4 regions of the Colwellia sp. BRX8-9 genome follow, and region 4 is predicted to be linked to each of the others. Evidence: predicted binding sites of a transcription regulator. Region 4 holds the regulator's gene; each other region holds the start of a gene.
What was found. The regulator sigma-54, encoded in region 4, starts transcription at its own class of promoters, with help from an activator protein. The targets are predictions, from matches to a motif close to GTTGGCACGNNNNTNGNNT.
Positions count from the first base shown of each region.

Region 1: H4J70_RS04475 (flagellar hook-length control protein FliK) is a predicted target of sigma-54. The motif match lies at 2,845-2,863, and genes of this name have one in related genera.
Region 2: H4J70_RS04515 (PAS domain-containing sensor histidine kinase) is a predicted target of sigma-54. The motif match lies at 3,281-3,299, and genes of this name have one in related genera.
Region 3: H4J70_RS06140 (flagella assembly protein FlgT) is a predicted target of sigma-54. The motif match lies at 1,886-1,904, and genes of this name have one in related genera.

Region 1 is NZ_JACGVN010000004.1:49,660-55,145, reverse strand. It holds gene fliG (flagellar motor switch protein FliG) at 1-67, shown strand, start outside; gene fliH (flagellar assembly protein FliH) at 113-907, shown strand; gene fliI (flagellar protein export ATPase FliI) at 938-2,308, shown strand; gene fliJ (flagellar export protein FliJ) at 2,375-2,821, shown strand; gene H4J70_RS04475 (flagellar hook-length control protein FliK) at 2,955-5,072, shown strand; gene fliL (flagellar basal body-associated protein FliL) at 5,162-5,486, shown strand, end outside.
Region 2 is NZ_JACGVN010000004.1:57,758-63,243, forward strand. It holds gene fliF (flagellar basal-body MS-ring/collar protein FliF) at 1-85, opposite strand, end outside; gene fliE (flagellar hook-basal body complex protein FliE) at 149-514, opposite strand; gene H4J70_RS04510 (sigma-54 dependent transcriptional regulator) at 732-2,072, opposite strand; gene H4J70_RS04515 (PAS domain-containing sensor histidine kinase) at 2,059-3,246, opposite strand; gene H4J70_RS04520 (sigma-54 dependent transcriptional regulator) at 3,493-4,962, opposite strand.
Region 3 is NZ_JACGVN010000005.1:179,532-185,017, forward strand. It holds gene arsJ (organoarsenical effux MFS transporter ArsJ) at 1-608, shown strand, start outside; gene H4J70_RS06140 (flagella assembly protein FlgT) at 679-1,842, opposite strand; gene H4J70_RS06145 (FlgO family outer membrane protein) at 2,038-2,694, shown strand; gene H4J70_RS06150 (LPP20 family lipoprotein) at 2,734-3,201, shown strand; gene H4J70_RS06155 (TonB-dependent receptor) at 3,219-5,486, opposite strand, start outside.
Region 4 is NZ_JACGVN010000002.1:168,621-174,106, reverse strand. It holds gene lptC (LPS export ABC transporter periplasmic protein LptC) at 1-197, shown strand, start outside; gene lptA (lipopolysaccharide transport periplasmic protein LptA) at 178-720, shown strand; gene lptB (LPS export ABC transporter ATP-binding protein) at 717-1,448, shown strand; gene H4J70_RS02475 (RNA polymerase factor sigma-54) at 1,528-3,036, shown strand; gene hpf (ribosome hibernation promoting factor) at 3,060-3,347, shown strand; gene ptsN (PTS IIA-like nitrogen regulatory protein PtsN) at 3,393-3,848, shown strand; gene rapZ (RNase adapter RapZ) at 3,880-4,734, shown strand; gene H4J70_RS02455 (HPr family phosphocarrier protein) at 4,748-5,023, shown strand; gene mgtE (magnesium transporter) at 5,143-5,486, shown strand, end outside.

The sequences.
Region 1 (5,486 bases), on a different contig from region 4:
TCGACGATTATCTGACGCTGGAGAAATTATGCTTGGTGGCGCTGGTGGCGGTGATGAGTTCTTATAAACCTTATATTTTTAGGTCAGTCAAAACTTACTGTTATAAAATATTATGAAATTATTAAATAAATCGAATGCTGAAGTTATTAAACATAATCCCGAACAAGAAACCGATGTTTGGTCATTGCCGACGGTTAAATCTGAAAATAAAATTAAAGATGAAACAACCAATGCTATGGGAAAGAAAGCCGCTTGGCGTTTCGAGCCCCCTGAAGATTTTGTTGAAGAAGAAATCGCGCCATTAACGGCAGAAGATATTGAAAACATTCGTCAAGCTGCATTTGATGAAGGCCTTAATCAGGGCAAGGAAGAAGGTTTTGCTAAAGGTTATGAAGAAGGTAAAGTCTCTGGCCATGAAGAAGGTATGGTACTTGGTCACCAAGAAGGTCTTGAAACTGGCTTAGCCGAAGCAAAAGAAAGTATCGATGAACAATCAGCTGCATGGGCGTCACTTACTGAACAGCTTCATAAGCCATTACTCGATGTCGAAAAAAATGTTGAACAACAATTACTTCATCTTGTCGTAGAACTCACCGAAGCGATTACCTTAGAAGAAGCTAAAACTAACCCTGATATTATTATTGCTGCGATTTCTGCGGGTATAAAAGCTTTACCTAGCCAAGAAGCGCAAACGCAAATTTTATTACACCCCAACGATATTAAACGTGTTGAAAAGCAATTTGGCGCTAAACATGTGCAAGAACAAGGTTGGCGTTTACTCGCTGCCCCGCAATTAGTTCCGGGTAGCTGTCAAATTGAAAATAGCACCTCTAATATCGACCTGAGTGTTAAATCTCGAATAAAAGAAGTATTGGACTCGTTTTTGCAAGATGCACTACATCAGTAATTTCTTGTACAAAAGAGTCAAAATACCGCTATGGTTGATATTTCTCGCCTTAATGAAAGACTAAAAAACTGCCAAGAATTTGTGCACCCGCATAAAGTCTCTGTTGCTGGGCGTTTAGTCCGAGTAGTCGGATTAACGCTTGAAGCTGTTGGCGTAAAAGCGGCAGTTGGTAGCCAATGTTTAGTCGAAACAGCACAAGGCGATTTAATCGCTGAAATTGTTGGTTTTTCTAAAGACATAACTTTTCTAATGCCAGAGCAAAGCTTACAAGGTGTTTTACCGGGTGCGCGCGTTGTGCCACTAACAACTAAAGCTCGCTTACCCTTTTCAATGGATTTACTTGGCCGAGTCGTTGACGGTGTTGGTAAACCACTTGACGGCAAAGGGCCAATCAAGAACTCAGGCAATTATCAAATAAACAATAAGCCGATTAATCCGTTATCAAGGCGTGGTATCACTGAACCACTTGATGTTGGTGTGCGCGCTATTAATAGTTTTCTAACGGTTGGTATTGGTCAGCGTATGGGCTTATTTGCCGGCTCAGGTGTCGGTAAAAGTGTCTTGTTAGGTATGATGACACGCGGCACAACTGCTGATGTTATCGTTGTGGGGCTAATTGGCGAACGTGGTCGAGAAGTTAAAGAGTTTATCGAAGAAATTTTAGGCGAAGAAGGGCGAGCACGTTCAGTTGTTGTTGCGGCGCCTGCCGATAATTCGCCATTAATGCGTTTAAAAGGCTGTGAAACTGCGGTACAAATTGCTGAGTACTTTCGTGATCAAGGTCTGAATGTCTTGCTACTGGTTGACTCGCTAACGCGTTATGCCCAAGCGCAACGAGAAATAGCACTGGCTGTCGGCGAACCACCGGCAACCAAAGGTTATCCGCCTTCGGTCTTTTCAAAGTTACCCCAACTGGTTGAACGAGCCGGTAACGGTGGCGATGGTCAGGGATCAATTACCGCATTTTTCACCGTGTTAACCGAAGGTGATGATTTACAAGATCCGATTGCTGATGCGGCGCGTGCTATTTTAGATGGACATATTGTTTTATCTCGTGCCTTAGCCGATTCAGGGCATTACCCCGCTGTTGATATTGAAGGCTCGATTAGCCGTGTTATGCCGATGGTGACCAGTGATGAGCATCAACAACTTGCTCGGCAACTAAAGCAAGTCTACTCACTCTATCAGCAAAATAAAGATTTGATTGCTATTGGCGCTTATAGCCGTGGTAATGATCCTCGCATTGATCAATCCATTGATTTAATGCCGGTGATCAAGTTCTTCCTACAACAAAAAATGTTGGAAATTATTCCTTATGATCAAAGCTTAACGCAACTTCAAGAAATACTTTCTGCAGCGCAAGCACACGCGCAAGCAAAACAAGGCCAGCAAAATGCCTAAACATAATAACGTTAACGCTATTTTCGAAAAATTGATTAGCTGTTTAGCATTATCTAGGAGGACGTTATGCCATTAAAGCAACTAAATACCTTACATCGCTATGAACAGGATAAAGAAAAAAAAGCAGCGCAAGCACTGCAAACTGCTGAATTTGAATACCAACAAAATCTTGAACGTTTACAAAGTGTCAGCGACTATCGTCTTGAATATATGAAACGTTTGAATGCTCGCTCTATGGTGGGTATTGATAGCGCGACGTTTAGTCATTTTCATGCCTTTATTGCCAAGCTCGACTATGCAGCTGGGCAAGTTGATATTGCGATTATGCAGAGTAAGGCGATGGTGGAAAAGAGCAAACAGCTCTGGCTAGCGCAGCGACAGAAAATTCAAGCGGTAGAATTACTGCTTGATAAAAAAACACAAGCGCTGACTCTTATCGCTAACAAGCAAGAACAAAAAATGTTTGATGAAATTGCTACTCAACAATTTGTCCGTCGTAAAATGCGGGGGTAAAGTGAATTAAATTGTAATTTCTAAGTGGAACAATACTTGCTTATTTAACTAATATAAAAAGTATTCGCAATAAACGACGTTGTCATCATTGTAAATATAGCTCAAATTTACCATTGAAATAAAAAGGTTTACTATGCCGCAAGTTACTCCATTAGCCATAGATATCTCGCCAAGTAAGGACTTTAGCCCTGTTCAGTCAGGAGCGATTAACACATCCAAAAATTCAACTAAAGATTTTGCACAAATGGTTGACCAGCATTATCAAAGTCAACAAAGCGGCAAAAAGCAACAGGCAAGTGGCAATAACATGAAACTTGCTAGCGAAATTAATGCTGAAAAGAAAGCACCCCAAGGAAAATATTCCACAACGGATGTGCAACCAAAAGAAAAGGAAATGGGCGGAGTTTCTGATGAGAAGGTTAATACAGAAATTAACCAAAGCGAAGCTTCAGAAAGATTGCCTTATGATGATACAGCGACTAGTGAAAAAAATGTTCGAGTAGAAAATAGCCAAGAAGAAACACCGGAACACAAAGCTAGCGGATTAATTAATCTTGATACTAATTCCACCGCACCTGAAAATACAGATAAAAGTACCGAGCAATTAATGTCATTGTTATCTGCGTCACAACAACTATTAAATGATACGGTGAAAAATGACGGTGCGATACCATCACAACTTAATGAAAAACCATCAATAGTTGTGGCTGGTAGTAATCAACAAGAAAAAACACAGTTAGCAGCAATGTTAAGGCAAGTGCTTGGTGGCAATAGCCAAGAAAATGTAGCGACCAGTGATAATACCCTAGCAAAAGATAGCCTTGCGCCAGAGTTAGCTAAATCATTAACCGTTCCAGTAACGGTTAACAGTGAAATGCCAGCAAAGAAAGTTGACCTAGCTAGCGAACCCAAAGTCGTTGCTGATAAAGTTGTGCAAGGGGAGGCTGAATTAGCCTTATCTTCATTATTGGAGAAAAAAACAAACAGTGAAGGACAAGATCCCTCGCTAAAAACAACGAATGTTAATGGCCAACTTTCCACGCAATCCGTTCCTCCTGCTCAAAGCGAAACGTCGTTAAAAGCAGAGCCGATTGTAGATAAAACCAATAATGTACCGAAACAGGCGCTGGCTTTAAGTGATCTTGAAGCGCTATTAGCGGATATGGAAAAAGCGCCCACGGATACTGAACTTGAACAAATTAAAGCTGCACTTATCGCCAATCAAGACAAAGCTATAATTCCTGATAAAAGTAATCAAAGTATCAGCAATAGTAAAGCGCCGGTCGATAAAGAGTTGGCCGGAGCGGTATTGCCTGTAACCCTTAAAAATGAAAGCTTGGATAACGAAATAGCAATTGATGCTGATAAGGTCAATACGGATAATGTTGTTTTTTCAAGCGTAGCTGTTCCAGGTGAAAAACAAGCTCAGGAAAATAATGCAAATAATAGTCGTGGGGTTAATCAGGTAAACCAGAAACCCCTTGAAACACAAAATTTAAATGCCGGTGAACAATTTAAAGAGCCAGCTAAAGATCAGTCGGCAGAGCAACAAAACCAAAAACAGGCACAAAGCTTAACTCAGCTTGATAAAGTGGCTAACAATGATGCTCAAGTCAAAGAAAAAGCTATTAATGAAATATTTGATAAGAAACAAGTCAGTACAAGTATTGAGAATACTCTTAATAGAGATATGCATCGAGCCAATAATGAAGTAACCAAATCTACGGCTTCTGCGGAGGAAATGATCACTAAATTAACCAGTGACCATGTGCAATCAACGGCCCAATCAGCAACAAATGCCAAGCAAGTGACAGCGTTACAAAATGAAGCCTTATCGGTATACCGTAAAGACTTTACTGGCGCATTGAATGATAAAGTCATGGTAATGATGAACCAAAAGCTTCAGCAGGTTGAAATTCGTCTTGACCCACAAGAATTAGGTAATGTGAACGTAAAAATAAATCTGCAAAATGAGCAGGCGGTTGTTAATTTTACTGTTCAAAATCAGCAGGCTAAAGAAGCGTTCGATCAAAATTTAGGGCGATTAAAAGAGATGCTTGCTGAAAGTGGCGTCAATGTCGGTGATGCGAATGTCGAACAGCAAAGTAAACAAAATAATAATGAAGAAGAACTCGGTGAAGGTCGCCAAGGTGGTGGTGACGGTAACGAGAATGAATTTTCAGATTTAAGTGATACTCAAACACTACATTTGGTTAAAGGTTCGTCAACTGGTATAGATTACTACGCATAAATGACAAAACTCATTGGCTCGCTGACCATTCAACGATATAGTTGACTGAAAGTAATTTTAACATTTAAATAGATAATAAAGGCTTGATGATGGCTGATGATAAAGGCGAAGGTAAAGAATTAGAATTAGACGGTAAAGGCAAAAGCAAAAAGATGATCATTATCATTGCTGCTGTTGTGATATTGGCTGTTGGCGGTGGAGCGGCTTATTTTTTTCTGGCTGGAGATGATGCTGTTTCTCAAGAGCAACTTGATGCTGAGCTAGACGGTGATAGTGCCAGTGAAGGCGAAGCCGTTGAAAGTGTTAGTGCCAGTACAGGCTCTGCGCTTTATGTACCTATGCCAAGACCTTTTCGCTTTAATGTTCCTGGCGCTGCCCGCGACAGATTTGTAGAAATCAGAGTGCAATTATTAG
Region 2 (5,486 bases), on a different contig from region 4:
CAGCCATATTATCAGCACCATCACTTGCCATTAACCCGGTGCCGCCATCGGCAGCAACCATTGAATTATTATCAGTATCAGCCACTTAATTTCTCCACTACCACTTGATTTTATTACGAAATACTATCTATTTTATACTAAGGTATTGTTAAACTGGCATATTCATTATTTCTTTATATGCTTCAACAAACTTATTACGTACTTGTACGGTGGCATCAAAAGCAATACCAGCTTTAGCGGAAGCAACCATAGTATCAGCGAGCGTAACGCTTCGGTCGCCCATTTCAAAAGCTATTTTCTTTGCTCCAGACTCTTTTTGAATATCGTTAACATTATTCACCGCATCTTTAAGCATATCGCCAAAATTACTGGTCGACTTATTCAGCGCTGGAATAGCGCTGTCTCCCATGCCAAGGTTATTGCCCATTTTTTCAAATGAAGCCCCCTGCAACGAAGAGTTTCCAAGCGACATACTTTGCATTTGTGCGTATAAAGAATTGGTATCGATATTCATGAGCTACTCACTTGTGTCAATTTTTTGCTACTAAGCCTATAAATAACGGTTTAAGTAACGATATAACGATGATATTGCAAGCATGGTGCCAGTATGAGAATTAAAGAATTATCGAGGTTATGGAAGGTTTAATGAGTGAAAACTGCAAATAGCAGTAAAGCCAATATTTTAAATGAAAATATTGGCTTTATAGGAAAATTACCCTTTTGAGCGATTGTTAGGCTGGTATTTGAATGCCCGAATCACGCATTCTTGCTATTTTATAGCGAAGCGTTCTTGGGCTAATGCCTAATCGTTCAGCAACATCTTTACGGCTACCTTGACAAGCGGTGAGGGTATCAAGAATAATTTGATGCTCTTGTATTTTTAATTCATTACCAAGCATGTCTTCGCTATTATTTTCTAACGCCACGTCAGTAATAATTTCACTGTCGAAATTTTCAATTAACAAGTCACCGGCATTAATAATCTGGTCGCTATGCAAAATAATGGCTCGTTGAATAACATTGTCTAATTCACGAACATTGCCTGGCCAATCGTAACTCGTCAGTTTATTTCTCGCCGAAGCGGTTAGTTCTGGAATAGCCATGTTATTCGCTAACGATGCTTGAGTAATTAAATGTTTGGCTAATGGCACAATATCATCTCTGCGTTTATTTAATGCTAACCAAGTTAATGGAAAGACGTTTAAACGGTAGTAGAGATCTTCACGGAAGATACCCTCTTTTACAGCAACTCTTAAATCACGGTTGCTGGTTGCGATAACACGAACATCAAGCTTAATTGTTTTTCGACCTCCTAAGCGTTCAACTTCTCGCTCTTGTAAGACCCGTAAAATTTTTGCTTGTAAGCCAAGATCCATTTCAGTGATCTCGTCTAATAAAATAGTACCGCCCTGTGCTTGTTCAAATTTACCTGGGCACGCTTGAATGGCTCCGGTAAAGGCACCTTTTTCATAACCAAATAAAGTCGCTTCCAGCATATTCTCTGGAATTGCAGCACAGTTTATAGCAACAAAGGGCTTATCACTTCGGTTCGAATGGTAATGAACGTATTGTGCTAATACTTCCTTGCCAGAGCCACTGGGGCCGAGCACCATAACAGAAGCATCTGTGGTCGCGACTTTCTTTGCTAACGCTAATAGTTCAATACTTTGTGCGTCAGCAACCACAGGTTCATGCCGACTAGTCACATTCAATGGCACATATTGGTTAACCATATTGAGTAGCACTTCTGGCGCAAAAGGTTTTGCCATATAATTACAGGCGCCATCACGCATCGCTTGAACAGCATCATGAATCGTACCGTATGCCGTCATTATCAGCACAGGTAAATTTGGCCAATTTCTTTTAATACTATTGAGCAGTGTTAAGCCCGACATACCATCCATTTGCACGTCACTAACGACGAGATCAACACTTTGTTCTTTAAGCGTGAGTAAAGCATCTTCACCTGATTGAGCTTCAATACATTGATAACCTGATAACTTTAAAGTATCCATCAGGGCTTCACGTAATCCTGCATCATCTTCAACAACTAATATTTTACTTTGATTCATTAGTGTTCTCCCCGTTAACATTGTTTGTGTCTAAAATAGGTAAGTGAATACAAAAGTGCGCGCCCTCTCCTGGCTTACTCACTAAGCGAACATCGCCTTGATGAGCCTTAGCAACTGACTTTACCACCGCTAAACCTAAGCCGGTTCCCTGTGCCCTTGATGTATAGAAAGGTTCAAAAATTTTATTGGCAAGCTCTTCACTAATACCTTGACCATTATCTTGTACACTAATATAAGCGTATTCATTTTGGCAGTAGGTGGTAATGGAAATCTCCGCACCCTGCTTAATAACTTGTAAACTGTTGTGAATTAAGTTTTCAATAGCACCGCTTAACGCACGTTTATTACCTAAGATTTGGCAATCATCATCACAAAGCTTAATGTTTACTTTCGCTTTGGCCTGAACGATTAATGCTTCTACGGCGTTAACTGAATGCGTAATCAATTTATTAATTGAAAGTGGTTCAACAACTTTTTGCTTGCCACTTTTTGAAAACAACAACATATCGTTTACTTGCTGTTCTAAGTCGTGCAAGCGCGCCATTAATTTGTCTTGAAAGCTACTTCGATCGTCTGAAGAAAGCTTTTTATTTTTTAAATTTGCGCCATATAACATAGCGGCAGAAAGTGGTGTGCGAATTTGATGAGCAAGCTTTGAAACCAAATGACCTAATGACGATAAACGCTGCATATGGCTAAGCTTATCTTGTAATAAACGCGTTTCGGTCAAATCAGTGATCATAATTAACTGGCCAGGTTGATCACCTAAAGCAGTAATTTCTAATTTAACCCGGCGGCCGTCTTTCAATGACACTTCATGCCAATCGTCGGCACGAGGTTTAAACGATCGTTTAATAACATCAAACCAAGCTTGACCAAGAATCGGTTCATCGAGTAACAAACTAGCAATTTTATTGGTTTTAATAACAATACCGTTACCATCAAGCATTATCATCCCGGTCGGCATAACATCAATAATTTGCTCAAGTTGATTAGACTTTTGACGAAGTAACGATAGCTCGCCACGGTATGCTTCACTTTCTAACGTATCGCTATGAGCAAATGACTGCGGAGTAAAAGCAAATTTAGCTTTATGAAACAGATTATCTTCCACACAATGAATGGGTGTAGACAATTTAGAAGATGCTGATGAATGTGAAACTGCAACGGCCATATACTTTACTCAATTTAAAAATACCAACTGAATAAAGCATTAACTATGCCAAAGAGGTTTTACATTAATTTACATGATGTTAGAAGCGATTTTTAGAACAATTCTTGCCGTCAAAGATTTGGCTTTACTGTCTAAGAACATTCAATTCAACCAAAGATAAAGACGCTAACCGTCGCGATACTTTCCAGTACAACGGCTGGTGTAATAACGGATATAACAATCAATACATCTGGTTAACGTAGGATATTAGTTAGTGTTTTTTTGTAAGTTATACTTACGCATTTTTTCAACTAATGTGGTTCGACGCATCCCTAATAATTCTGCCGAACGTGCAACAACCCAGTCATTTTTCTCAAGTGCTTGGTTTATCATCGACACTTCAAGATCTGCTAAGTATTCTTTTAAATTCAAGCCATCGTTTGGCAAAACATCAACCACAGATGCTTCTTCTGGTTGGTCAGCAAAACTGCTGGTATCTTCTTCGTCATCATAATCAAAGCCAGAAAATAGCTCATTTATCGCATCACGTTCTTGCAACTCATCAGGGTATTCAGGTTGATACTCTTCAACATCAATATGACGATACTTTGCTGGTAATTCACTGACATTAACCACTTGCTCAGCAAACATAATGATCATACGTTCAATTAAGTTAGATAATTCTCGAACATTACCTGCCCAAGCATGTAATTTTAAAGATTCAATCGCTTGCTCAGTAAAACGAACACTTTGTCCTTGCTCTGCTTCAAAACGAGAAATAAGTTCTTTAATCAGTAATGGAATATCTTCTTTTCTATCACGTAATGCCGGTGTTTCAATAGGAAAAACATTAAGACGATAGAATAAATCTTCGCGGAATGTGCCCGCGGTGATCATATCTTCTAAGTGCTGATGGGTTGCAGCAATAATACGCACATTGGTTTTAATACTCTTTGCGCCACCGACACGCTCAAAAGTACGTTCTTGCAGAACACGAAGTAGCTTCACTTGCATGGGTTGAGGCATATCACCTATTTCATCAAGAAATAACGTGCCACCCTCAGCCATTTCAAAACGCCCTTTACGGGTAGAAATAGCGCCCGTAAAGGCACCTTTTTCATGACCAAATAATTCACTTTCCAATAATTCACCGGGTATAGCGCCACAGTTAACCGGAACAAAAGGCCCTTTAGCGCGGTCAGATAAATTATGAATATTACGTGCCACAACTTCTTTACCCGTACCTGACTCACCTAAAACCAAGACACTCGCTTGCGTACTAGCCACTTGTTCAATTAAAAAGCGCACTTGTAACATAGGTTCACTGGCGCCCACCAAAGAGCGGAATAACAAATTAGGACCGTTGTGATTTCGCTTTGAGGGTAATTGGTTATGGTATTGATGACAGTGGTGTACTTGCTCGGTAAGCTGAGCATAATTTAAAGGCACAGCTAAACTGCCTAAAACATTAACAGCACCACTTAATAAAGTCGCGTCGAGTACATCATGGAGGATAAAAGGTGTTTCAGGGTGTTTTTTAACAAAATCGACCAGTAAATCACTGACCTTGCCACACAAAACCACCGTAAGAATATTATCAGTTTCTTTAAAATACTGCTCAATATCATCTTCAGGACACACATAAAAATGTTCACCGACAAATGATAATACGGTCGCTATTTGATCGCGTCTGGCAATGTCGTTATCAACGACAAGTACATGTTTTTGACCCTGCATATATCTAAAAAAACCATATTTTTGTTATCTATAATTTTATTCTAGCGAGATATAGTAAATAAGCAACAATAAATTGACACTGTAACGTCATAAAATTGACTTAAATAGTATGAGGATTTTTTACTCGATAAACCAAGTCAGATAGTGAGACTCTATCTTAATGATAAATATCGCTATCTTTATATAAATATAAAATGTCTAAAGATAAGTAAAAATTTGCCGATAAATACCCCAGGATAATTTGTTTATAGCAGAGCCCTATGGTTCGTATAAATACAAATATGGCAAGCTTATTGTGTAAGAACAACTACAGATAAAAAATAAATATTGCAACAGAATCAATATTTAAAATTGTTAAGCGAATACTAGTGTCAAAAAGTTGTAATCAATATAAATAATCACTTTTCAATTTTAATGTAGAAAGAACCGTGAAAAATATTTTTTATTTTTATATCAACTTCAATAACTTAACTTTAAAAACAGTAAAAAACTAATAAGTTAACAAGTTTGGCATAATAAAAGCA
Region 3 (5,486 bases), on a different contig from region 4:
AAGAGATATTCTCAAATCACTCATCATTAAATTATTTGGCGGGCGCGCGCTTATTTTTATTTGCTGCTAGGGATATTTGGTTTGTTGTCGGATTACCGATATATTTGGTCAGTAATTTAGGTTGGCAACATACTAATGTTGGGATATTTATGGCGTTATGGATTATCGCTTATGGTATTGTTCAAGGCTCAACACCTAAATTTTTTATTAAAAATAACCAACATAATATCAAGGGTCATTTGTTATTTACTTGGGGGATGATTTTATCCGGTGTTACCTTGTTGTTAGCACTGTTGATGTTTTATGCGACCAAGCTCAACATCAGTACTGAAATCATTATTATTGCAGGCTTATTTATTTTTGGGGCTGTTTTTGCTATTAATTCTGCGCTACATAGCTATGTGATTGTAGCCATGGCGAAAGAAGATGGCGTTTCTATGGATGTTGGCTTTTATTATATGGCTAATGCCCTGGGAAGGTTATTAGGGACTGTTATGTCAGGTGTTATTTATCAATTTACTAACTTAATTACCTGTTTAATCATTTCCGCTTTGTTTGCTGGACTTTCAGCCTTATTGATTAAACGTATTAGTCTGTCAAACGAATAAGGCGCAAAACAGTGACAATGTTAACGTTAACAGCATGCTGGTAACGTTAACATTCTATATAGCGATGAAGTTAGTAACGCACCGCTAAATCATTTAATTGGATGTTACCCAATAATTGCCCGTCAGTAGTCATTGCCTGTGCGCTTTGCTGAGACACTTGGGTTATTTTTACTGTGTAAGGGCTAACGTTAAAACCTGCATAGGTTTTTCCTGAGTCAGTAATGATATTATTTAAGTGTAATAGAGAAAACTCATCTCCAACTTTTACGCCATGCCTTTTACCTAAATTAATCGTTAACGAATTACCAGCTATTTGCACTACCTTGCCACGAGTAGGTTGACACATCATATTTTCGTCGATATCAATGATCATATCCCCTAACACTTTTTCAATGGCCATTCCGTATTGGCTTTGCCAGAATACTTCGCTATGAACATCAACTTGCTGACGTTTGCCAAATTCCCATGGGGCAGAACTACGGTACTGCTTAGTGAAGACAGATTCACCATTAGTACCGTTGTAAATATATAGGCTGACACTAAACTGACGGTTAAAAACATCTTCTTGCCAGAACTGCCAACCGTTGGTTGAGGCTTGTGCAAAGCTAATGTCATTAATTTCAGAATACATGACATACTGAGTATCGCTGATATTAGCTAACGACATGGTGAGATTTTTTATTGCTTCAACTTGTAAGCTGTTATTTAATCTTGAGAACTGAGACTTCTCTTTTAATAACAATCTGGTGTCTAGATAAATACCTTGGTTGTTAATTTTATAAGCAAGTTTAGCCATCAATTTATTATCAAGAGCATAAATTTTACCGATACTCGCTTGCTCTCTATGCATTAAGTTACTACGGGTAATTAATAAAGACTTTCGATAATCAGAAGAGAAGCACTGTTTACTTTGTGGGAAGATGTCAGCACGAATGGTTACGGTGACCAAATTGCCCTCATAATTTTCATCAACCAGCTCAAAAGAGTTTACGGTACCGCTGGCGCGAATATTTATTTCATTTTGTGTCAATAATCCGTTAACCGTTTTTTGCACACTCGATACGGAAGCTCCGGCAACGAGTAAGGCTTTTTTTAATGCATTCTCTATGGCTAATGTTTTTGCTCGTTCGGCATTGCCCTGCATTATTACTGACTTTCCCTGAGCTTCATACCACTGGGCATCAGCAGAATGAGTGATAAAAAATAAAAGTAGAGCTGATATAAATAAGCGCATATGAAGTCCGTCAGTAAAAAAGGTTTAATATCTACTGTCGAATATGCAGTTTCTATGCCCACTTATTTTAATACGCAAGTAACTTTATAGATTGGCGCGATTTGTGCTTTATTTATATTAGAAACTATTTGATGTCGTTTATCGATATTACTGCAAAACTGATTATTCGCTTTCAGAGCGATCAAGGGGAGCTCAATGAAAAAGTGGCTTATTCCATTATTTATTCCAACGTTGATGTCGTGTTCATCAATGAATATGATGAGTGATGAAGATAATTTTTATAAATCAAAGCAAGAAGTACGAGGTGAAATTGACAGTTTCAATCTACCTCGACATGCGATAGCAGATGTTGTTAAAGGGCTTACTTATCAGATGCTTGAAAGCAGCTCTTTTGTAAACCCTAAAACACCTATCGCGGTAGCTTCTTTTGTCGAATTAGAAAACCTTGAGTCAACTAATTGGCTGGGTAATCAAATATCAGAGAACTTTGTTCATGAATTACAGCGCCATGGTTTAGTTGTTATTGATTTTAAAACGACGGGACATATTCGTGTCACTGCTCAAGGTGATTATGTTTTTAGTCGCGACTGGAAAGAGCTGCCAGAGCGGCAGATTATTGACTATGTTGTAACCGGTACCATGATGGAACAAGAAAATGGTGTGATGATTAATGCTCGGATGATTGGTATGCAATCACGTGTTGTTGTTGCCACGGCACAATCTTTTATCCCAAGCTGGGTAATTGGTGAACAGATTAATCAAGATGAAAGTGTTCGGATAAAAGATGGATTAATCATTCGAAACAGCGTTATGTTAGCAGAAGACGAACGTTCAATTAAAATTGTTAATTAGTTTTTTATATTGATGTAGGACTAACTTTTGGTATTTATGATGAAAAAAATTATTCTTAATATATTAACCGCTGGTAGTTTAGCTTTGTTACTTGCCAGCTGTTCTAGTGTTTATGACAAACACGTACAATGGCAAAGTGTTAAGCCTGAAACCTTCCCTGTGTTACATGCTATTGGCCAAGCGCCGATAAGTTTGCAAAACTCACAACATGAAACGCAGCGTATGTTGATGGCGATTAATGCCTCAAAGCTTGCCGCTTATGCAGAACTTGCAGAACAAGTTTATGGGCAAAAGATAAATGGTGAAATGACCATGTCACAACTGATAATGGGTAAAAATGAAGTGTCAGCGTCAGTTCAAGGTGTCATCCGCGCAGCTAAAGTGATTAAAAGCTATCCTGTTGGCGACAGTTACACCACAGAGTTAAGTTTAGACTTTGAAGATGTTTATAATATTTATTTAGCTTCTTCACCCAAACGTGAAATTAAAGCGGTTACCTATTATTAAGTGTTAACAGCACACCCTTAAAAATCATATTGCAGACTTGCATAAAAATATGCGCCGTTAAAACCGAAAGGAGCTGATCGGCGTGAATATTTGAATACACCTGTGCTATCAACAATGATATTACCTTGTTGATCTTCAATTGTGCCTCCTCGAGAGTTTCCTATACGATTTTTGTCAGGCATAACATCAAATAAATTATGACTACCCACAGTGACCGCAAGATTTTTTGACATTTGATGGCTAACGCTAATATCAGTTAATAGCTCTGCGCCATAAGTTTGTTTACCACCATCGGTTATTGTATATTTACCATAGTGATTGAACAATATATTGATGGTCCAGTGCTGGTTTTTATAAAGGGTGTTTACACTTATTTTATTGCGTGGTTGCCACTCTTCAATGATAGAAATATCTTGCTGTGAAAAAATTTCTTCAACGCTAATGGTATGCAGTGTGCTGTGATCAGGTGTAAATAACTTGGTTACCTCTGTATTGGTAAAGTTTGCCGCTAAGGTGAAGTTAATATCTCCAGAAAAAGCTTGAGTCTGCCAAGTAGCAACAATATCTGTGCCTTGAGTTGCGGTATCTGCACCATTTAAGAAAAACTGTCCTTTGGTAACAGACTCCTCAGTAAAAGCTTGGTCGAGTAGAGGTGATATTCCCATACCCAATTTACTACTAATGACAATACGATTATCAATATCAATCTGATAAAAATCAAAGCTAATATCTACATTTTCAGTAGGGCTATAGATAAAGCCAACACTGAGGTTGTCAGATTCTTCTTCTTTTAAAGAAGGCACCCCGAGTCGAGTGGTCAAAGTACTATCATTTCTGAATGTTTCCACTTCCTCACTCAACAATGAGCCACTTTCGTCAACAATAAACTGTGTACTGATATTATTGAAATACATTTGCTGCATAGAAGGTGCACGAAAACCTGTGCTATAGGCTCCGCGCAAAATAAGTTGCTGGTGTGCTTGCCAATGCACCGCAAGTTTTGTATTGGTGCTGTTACCAAATATATCATAATCATCATAACGAATGGCCGCACTGAGCTCGATAAAGTCATTGATTTGGGTCACAGACTCCGCAAAAAGTGAAACAACATCACGGCTCTCGTTAACCGCAAGTTCAGGTGCAACCCCCGGAAAACCTTGAATACCACCAGCGGCATCTTGGTCAAACAATGCTTGATTATTGTCGGTATCATAATCCTGAAAGCTGTAGGGGTTACCTGGTATTATTTGGTATATTTCTTGGCGAAACTCTGCGCCTAACGCGAGTGAATAATTTTCATAGTCTTGGCTAAAAAGTAAATTTACTGTCTCAAGTGACAAGGATAGCCCGTAAGCAAAAGCAGACTTTGGTAATTGAGCACGTAATTCATCTACTGTTAAGTCACTGGTTTGTAATAGATAGTTAGTGTAAGAAGCATTAAGTGAATCTTTAGTCGTATAGTCTATTTGGTTCTTTCCATAGGTATATGAAATATCAATGGCGCTGTCATTATCGAAAGCCACTTTATAGCCAAAATTGTATGACATATCTTTTATATCTGAATCTATTTTGGGTAAATAACCCTGAGGAATCGTTGCTTGACCATCGCTTAATAGTGGGTTTTCATTGTTATTCGCGCTGTGACGAAAGAATGCGGCAGATTGGTTTTCTCGATGTGAATAGGTTAAAAAGCCATAAAGTTGCCCGTTATTCAGTTCAAATGTACTGTTTGCGGCAAAAGAAAGTTGTTGATACGAAGGGTCGCCAATACGAAATGTTGCTCGGTTAGCGGATAACTCTCGAGGATCATCGGTTTGCCAATGACCATTGTCCAATTGAGTGCACTGGCCAAATTGGCAGGCACCATGTAAACCTGAGCGGTTGGTACTTTGATGGTCGACTAAACTTAATGTGGCATTGATAAAGCCATCATCACCCAGCGGTAAACCTTGCGTATAAGATAGCTGAAAATCTTGACCATCACCTTGCTGATAAGCACCAGCTGATGTTATTAAGGTCGCTTGCTCATTACTATCGTTTAGCACAATATTAATAACACCCGCTATGGCATCCGAGCCATATTGTGCGGCTGCACCATCACGTAAAATTTCAATACGTTTAATGGCTCTTACTGGAATGGCGTTCATATCTGTACCAGCTGTACCTCGGCCAACAGAGCTATTAATATGAATTAAACTCGCTTGATGACGACGCTTACCATTTAATAAAATCAGTGTCTGATCCGGTCCTAAACCACGCAATGTTGCTGGCTGTAATACGTCACT
Region 4 (5,486 bases):
ATAGCTTATTACAAGAAGTTCAAGGAAAATACTTTGAACTTGATCTAAAAACTAACATCATAAGTTCAGAACAAGAAATTAAAATTATCGGTAAAGGATTTACCATCGATGGTAAAGGTTTAATTGTCGACTTAAACACCAACCAAATGACACTAACTAAACATGTGAAATCAATTTATGAAATTGTTAAAAAATAGCCTACTGTGCTTATTGTTATCAACTCCGCTATTTTCGTCAGCTTTCGCTGAAAAATTTGATATAAAACAAAAGATTGAAATTAACGCTTCAAGACAAGCCGTTGATCTTAAAAATAAAATATTCAGCTATATTGATAACGTGGTGATCACTCAAGGTTCATTAGTTATACGTGCTGATTTAGTACAAGTGCTGACTCAATCTGGCAGTGAAGAAAAAACCTATATCGCTAAAGGGAAGCCAGCAACCTTTAAACAAACCTTAGCCGATGGCACTCCTCTTAGCTTACAAGCAGACGAAATAAGATATGAGCCCGCAAATAATTTAGTGATAATTTCAGGAAATGCGTTATTACAGCAAGAAGGTAGTGAGGTTAGTGGCAGTAGAATTACTTACAATATTGCCACTCAGTATGTTAATGCTGAAAGTAAATCTAACGAACGCACTAAAACGATTTTTCAGCCGAAAGAAAAAATTAAAGCGACAACCACAGACGCGAAAACTCAGGAAAAAATTAATTTATGAGCACTAGCACCCTAATGGCAAAAGGCCTTGCCAAAGCCTATAAAGGCAGAAAAGTGGTTAAAAATGTCAGTATGCAAGTTTCAGCAGGACAAATAGTCGGTTTACTGGGCCCAAATGGTGCCGGAAAAACAACTTCTTTTTATATGATTGTGGGGTTAGTTGAAAGTGATAGTGGCGATATTATCTTAAATGACGAAAACCTGACGTTAGCGCCTATGCATGAGCGTGCGAGAAAAGGCATCGGATATTTACCACAAGAAGCCTCTATTTTTCGAAAACTCAGTGTTTACGACAATATTATGGCTATTTTACAAACACGAAAAGAATTATCAGATGCTGAACGCGAAGAAAAATTAGAACATCTTGTTGAAGAATTCAACATAGGTCATATCAAAGATAATTTAGGCATGAGCTTATCTGGTGGTGAACGCCGCCGAGTAGAAATTGCTCGCGCATTAGCTGCTGAACCAAAATTTATTTTATTAGATGAACCTTTTGCTGGTGTTGACCCAATTTCAGTAGGTGATATTAAAAAAATTATTCTACACTTAAAAGAACGTGGCATTGGTGTGTTGATCACTGATCACAATGTACGTGAAACTCTCGATGTATGTGAACATGCGTATATTGTTAGTCATGGTGAACTTATTGCAGAAGGTACTGCAGATCAAATTCTTGCAAATCAACACGTAAGAGATGTATACCTTGGTGAACAATTCACGCTATAGTAGTCAGTAAATGAATAGTATCTTCGTATGAAAAAAACGAAAATATCCCATTAAAAATAATAGGAAGTTAATGACCTAAATGCGCCCTACTCTACAACTCCGCATAGGACAACAATTAACCATGACGCCACAATTGCAGCAAGCAATCAAATTGCTGCAACTGTCTACGTTAGAGCTTCAACAAGAAATTCAGGAAGCCTTAGAAAGTAATCCATTATTAGAAATGGATGAGTCTTCAAATAATCCCGAAGATAAAAGTACTGACAACCTTGAAGAAGCTCACACTGCCGGTAATGGTGACGTTAAAGAAGCCCCTGCTTCTGATGGTAGCGAAGACGCTACGCCTACCATTGATGAAATCACCACCACTGAAGCCATGGACAAGAACGATATCCCTGAAGAATTAAACATGGATACCACTTGGGATGATAACTACACGGCCGGTGCAGCAAGTTCAAGCTCAGGCCCAGCTTCAGAAGATTATACTTACCAAGGCGAGACTCAAGACTCCATTCAAGATCATTTGCGCTGGCAAATGGAATTAAGCCCTTTTACCGAAACAGACCGCGCTATAGCGACAGCAATTATTGATGCTGTTGATGACGCCGGTTACTTAACGGTATCTAGTGAAGACATTTTAGAAAGTGTTGCCATTGAAGGAGTAGAGCTTGATGAAATTGAGGTGGTACTAAAACGTATTAACCTCTTTGATCCTGTCGGTGTCGCTGCTCGTTCTATTTCAGAATGTTTAATCATTCAACTTAATCAATTTGACCCCGCTACACCTTGGTTAGCAGAAAGTAAGTTAGTTTTGCGTGACCATATTAATCTGCTGGGTAGCCGAGACTATCGTACATTAATGCGTAAAACTCGACTGAAAGAAGAGCAACTGCGCGAAGTGGTGCGTCTTATTCAATCACTTGATCCTAGACCCGGCGATAGTGTGATGAAGAGTGACGATCAGTATGTTATTCCTGATGTGTCTGTTGAAAAGAAAAATGGCCGTTGGGTGGTCGAATTAAACCCTGATACTGCGCCAAAACTTTCGGTGAATCAGCAATATGCTTCGATGTCACGTTCGATGAAGTCGACAGCGGACACACAATTTATTCGCTCAAATTTACAAGAAGCTAAATGGTTTATTAAAAGCTTAGAAAGCCGTAATGATACCTTATTAAAAGTGTCAAACTGTATTGTGCAACGTCAAATTGGCTTTTTTGAACATGGTAATGAAGCCATGCGTCCAATGGTTTTAAATGATATTGCCGAAGCTGTCGATATGCATGAATCAACCATTTCACGAGTGACGACACAAAAGTACATGCATACGCCACGTGGAATTTTCGAACTGAAGTTTTTCTTCTCAAGCCATGTTGGCACCGAAAGCGGTGGCGAATGCTCATCAACAGCTATTCGTGCATTAATCAAAAAATTTGTTGCTGCCGAAATCCCAGCAAAACCACTTAGTGATAGTAAAATGGCTGATTTATTAGCCGATCAAGGGATAAATGTAGCTCGACGCACCATAGCAAAATATCGAGAGTCACTTTCTATTCCACCTTCTAACCAACGAAAAAGTTTACTTTAACGAAAAGATGAGGAATTAAGCTTATGCAAATTAATCTTTCTGGCCACCATGTTGACATTACCGAAGCTTTACGAGAAAACGTCACGACTAAGATGGCAAAATTAAGCCGACATTTTGATCATATCAATAATGTTCATGTTGTTCTCACCGTTGAAAAATCAAATCAAATTGCTGAAGCGACTGTTCACGTTAGTGGCTCTGATTTACATGCAAAAGCTGAAAATGCTGACATGTATGCCTCTATTGATAGTCTTGTTGTTAAGCTTGACCGGCAAATATTGAAGTACAAAGGTAAAACGAATCAGCATTAATGCTGTTTATCGCCTGTTCACTCACCAAAGAATCTAAGTAGTATAATGAAGTTGCAAGATATCCTTACCCTTGATTGCACCCTGTGTGCGATTAAGGGTACAAGCAAAAAAAAACTCCTTGAAATAATTAGCACAACTGCGGCAAAAAAATTCGACAATATTGATACTCATCAATTATTCGAAAGCTTAATGGCGCGTGAAAAGGTTGGCTCTACCGGCATAGGAAATGGCATTGCGATTCCTCATGGTCGATTAACCAACACGTCACAAGTTATTGCTGTATTGCTGACCAGTGAACAAGCCGTTGAATTTGATGCGATAGACAACCGTGCTGTCGATATTATTATTGCGTTATTTGTCCCCGAAGAAAACTGCCAACAACATTTAGATACCTTACAAAGTATTGCGCAAATATTTAGTACTAAACAGTTCGCAAAGCAAGTAAGAAAATGCCAAAATTCGCAAGAGCTTTTTACTTTAATAAAGCATGCTAAACGTTAATAAAATCTAATAATAATCCAGGAAAACTCAAATGAAACTCTTGATAGTCAGTGGTCGCTCAGGGTCAGGTAAAAGTGTCGCCTTACGTGTACTCGAAGATTTAGGCTACTACTGTGTCGATAATATTCCGGTGAATTTATTGCCTGCATTAGCGCATACCGTTATTAATGATTACGACAAAGTAGCGGTTAGTTTAGATGTACGTAACTTACCCAATGATCCTAATGACGTTTCAGAAATATTAGATTATCTACCAAAAACAGTAAAACTCGATATTCTGTATTTAGATGCTGATGACTCTGATCTTATTCGACGTTTTAGTGAAACGCGTCGTTTACATCCTTTGATTAAACAAAATATCCCACTCGACCAAGCCATCTCTTTAGAGAAAAAGCTGCTTGAGCCTATTTCCACGCGTGCGGGTTTGTATATTAATACCAGCCAGTTATCACCTCATCAATTATCTGATTTAGTGCGTGAGCGAATTTTGGGCAAAACCTCGGCATCTATGGTGGTGGTGTTTGAATCTTTTGGCTTTAAACACGGTGTACCACAAGACGCAGATTATGTTTTTGATGCACGTTTTCTGCCTAACCCTTTTTGGGAAACAGACTTAAAAGGTTTTACCGGTTTAGATCAACCCGTGCGAGACTTTCTTGCTAGCCAACCGATTGTCACTAAATTTATCTGGCAAATTAACAGTTTTATGATGACATGGTTACCCCACTTAGAAAGAAACAATCGCAGCTATATTACTATCGCCATTGGTTGTACGGGTGGAAAACACCGATCGGTTTATATTGCAGAAATATTAGCAAACAATCTTAGAAAAGAACGCGAAGATGTTCAGTCTCATCATCGCGACATTAAAATACAAAGCACTTAATAACGGTCACTGTATGCCAAAATATAATAAATCATTAACCATTAGCAATAAACTGGGATTACATGCACGTGCTGCCACTAAACTTGCCCAGTTAAGCCAAAAGCTTAATGCTAACGTTACTATTTGCTTAGAGGGCAAAGAAGCTGATGCCAGTAGTATTATGGGGTTAATGTTACTGGCCGGTGGCTTTGGAAAAACCGTAGAGGTGATTACCCAAGGAGAAGATGCTCAACAAGCACTTGACGATGTATGCCAGTTATTTTCTGATAAATTTGATGAAGACGAATGATAAAAAGACTGAATAAAAAATAAAGTTACGTTATCATTCATTACAACACCTTAGCCAGCGCATCTTGACTAAGATATAAACAATATAATTTTCGTATTACTGCGGCACAGGAAAACTTTATGCCGGAAATATCAGAGCAACAACAAAATCATCAACGCCTGCAACAAGTCAATAAAGCACTTGGTAGCGGTATGTTTGTGCACGTTCGAAAATTACTACAGAACATGCCAGCTTATGATATTGCTTTAATATTAGAGTCATCTCACCCGAAAAGTCGTGCCGTTTTATGGCAACTTATCGACGCTGATAATCACGGTGAAGTACTTGAAGAACTCAATGAGGAAGTTCGAAAAGGTATTTTAAAAACTATCCGCCCTGAAAAATTAGCCGCCGTTGCTGAAGGCATGGATGTTGATGATTTAGCTGAAGTTTTACGTACTCTACCCGATAGTGTTTATCAAGA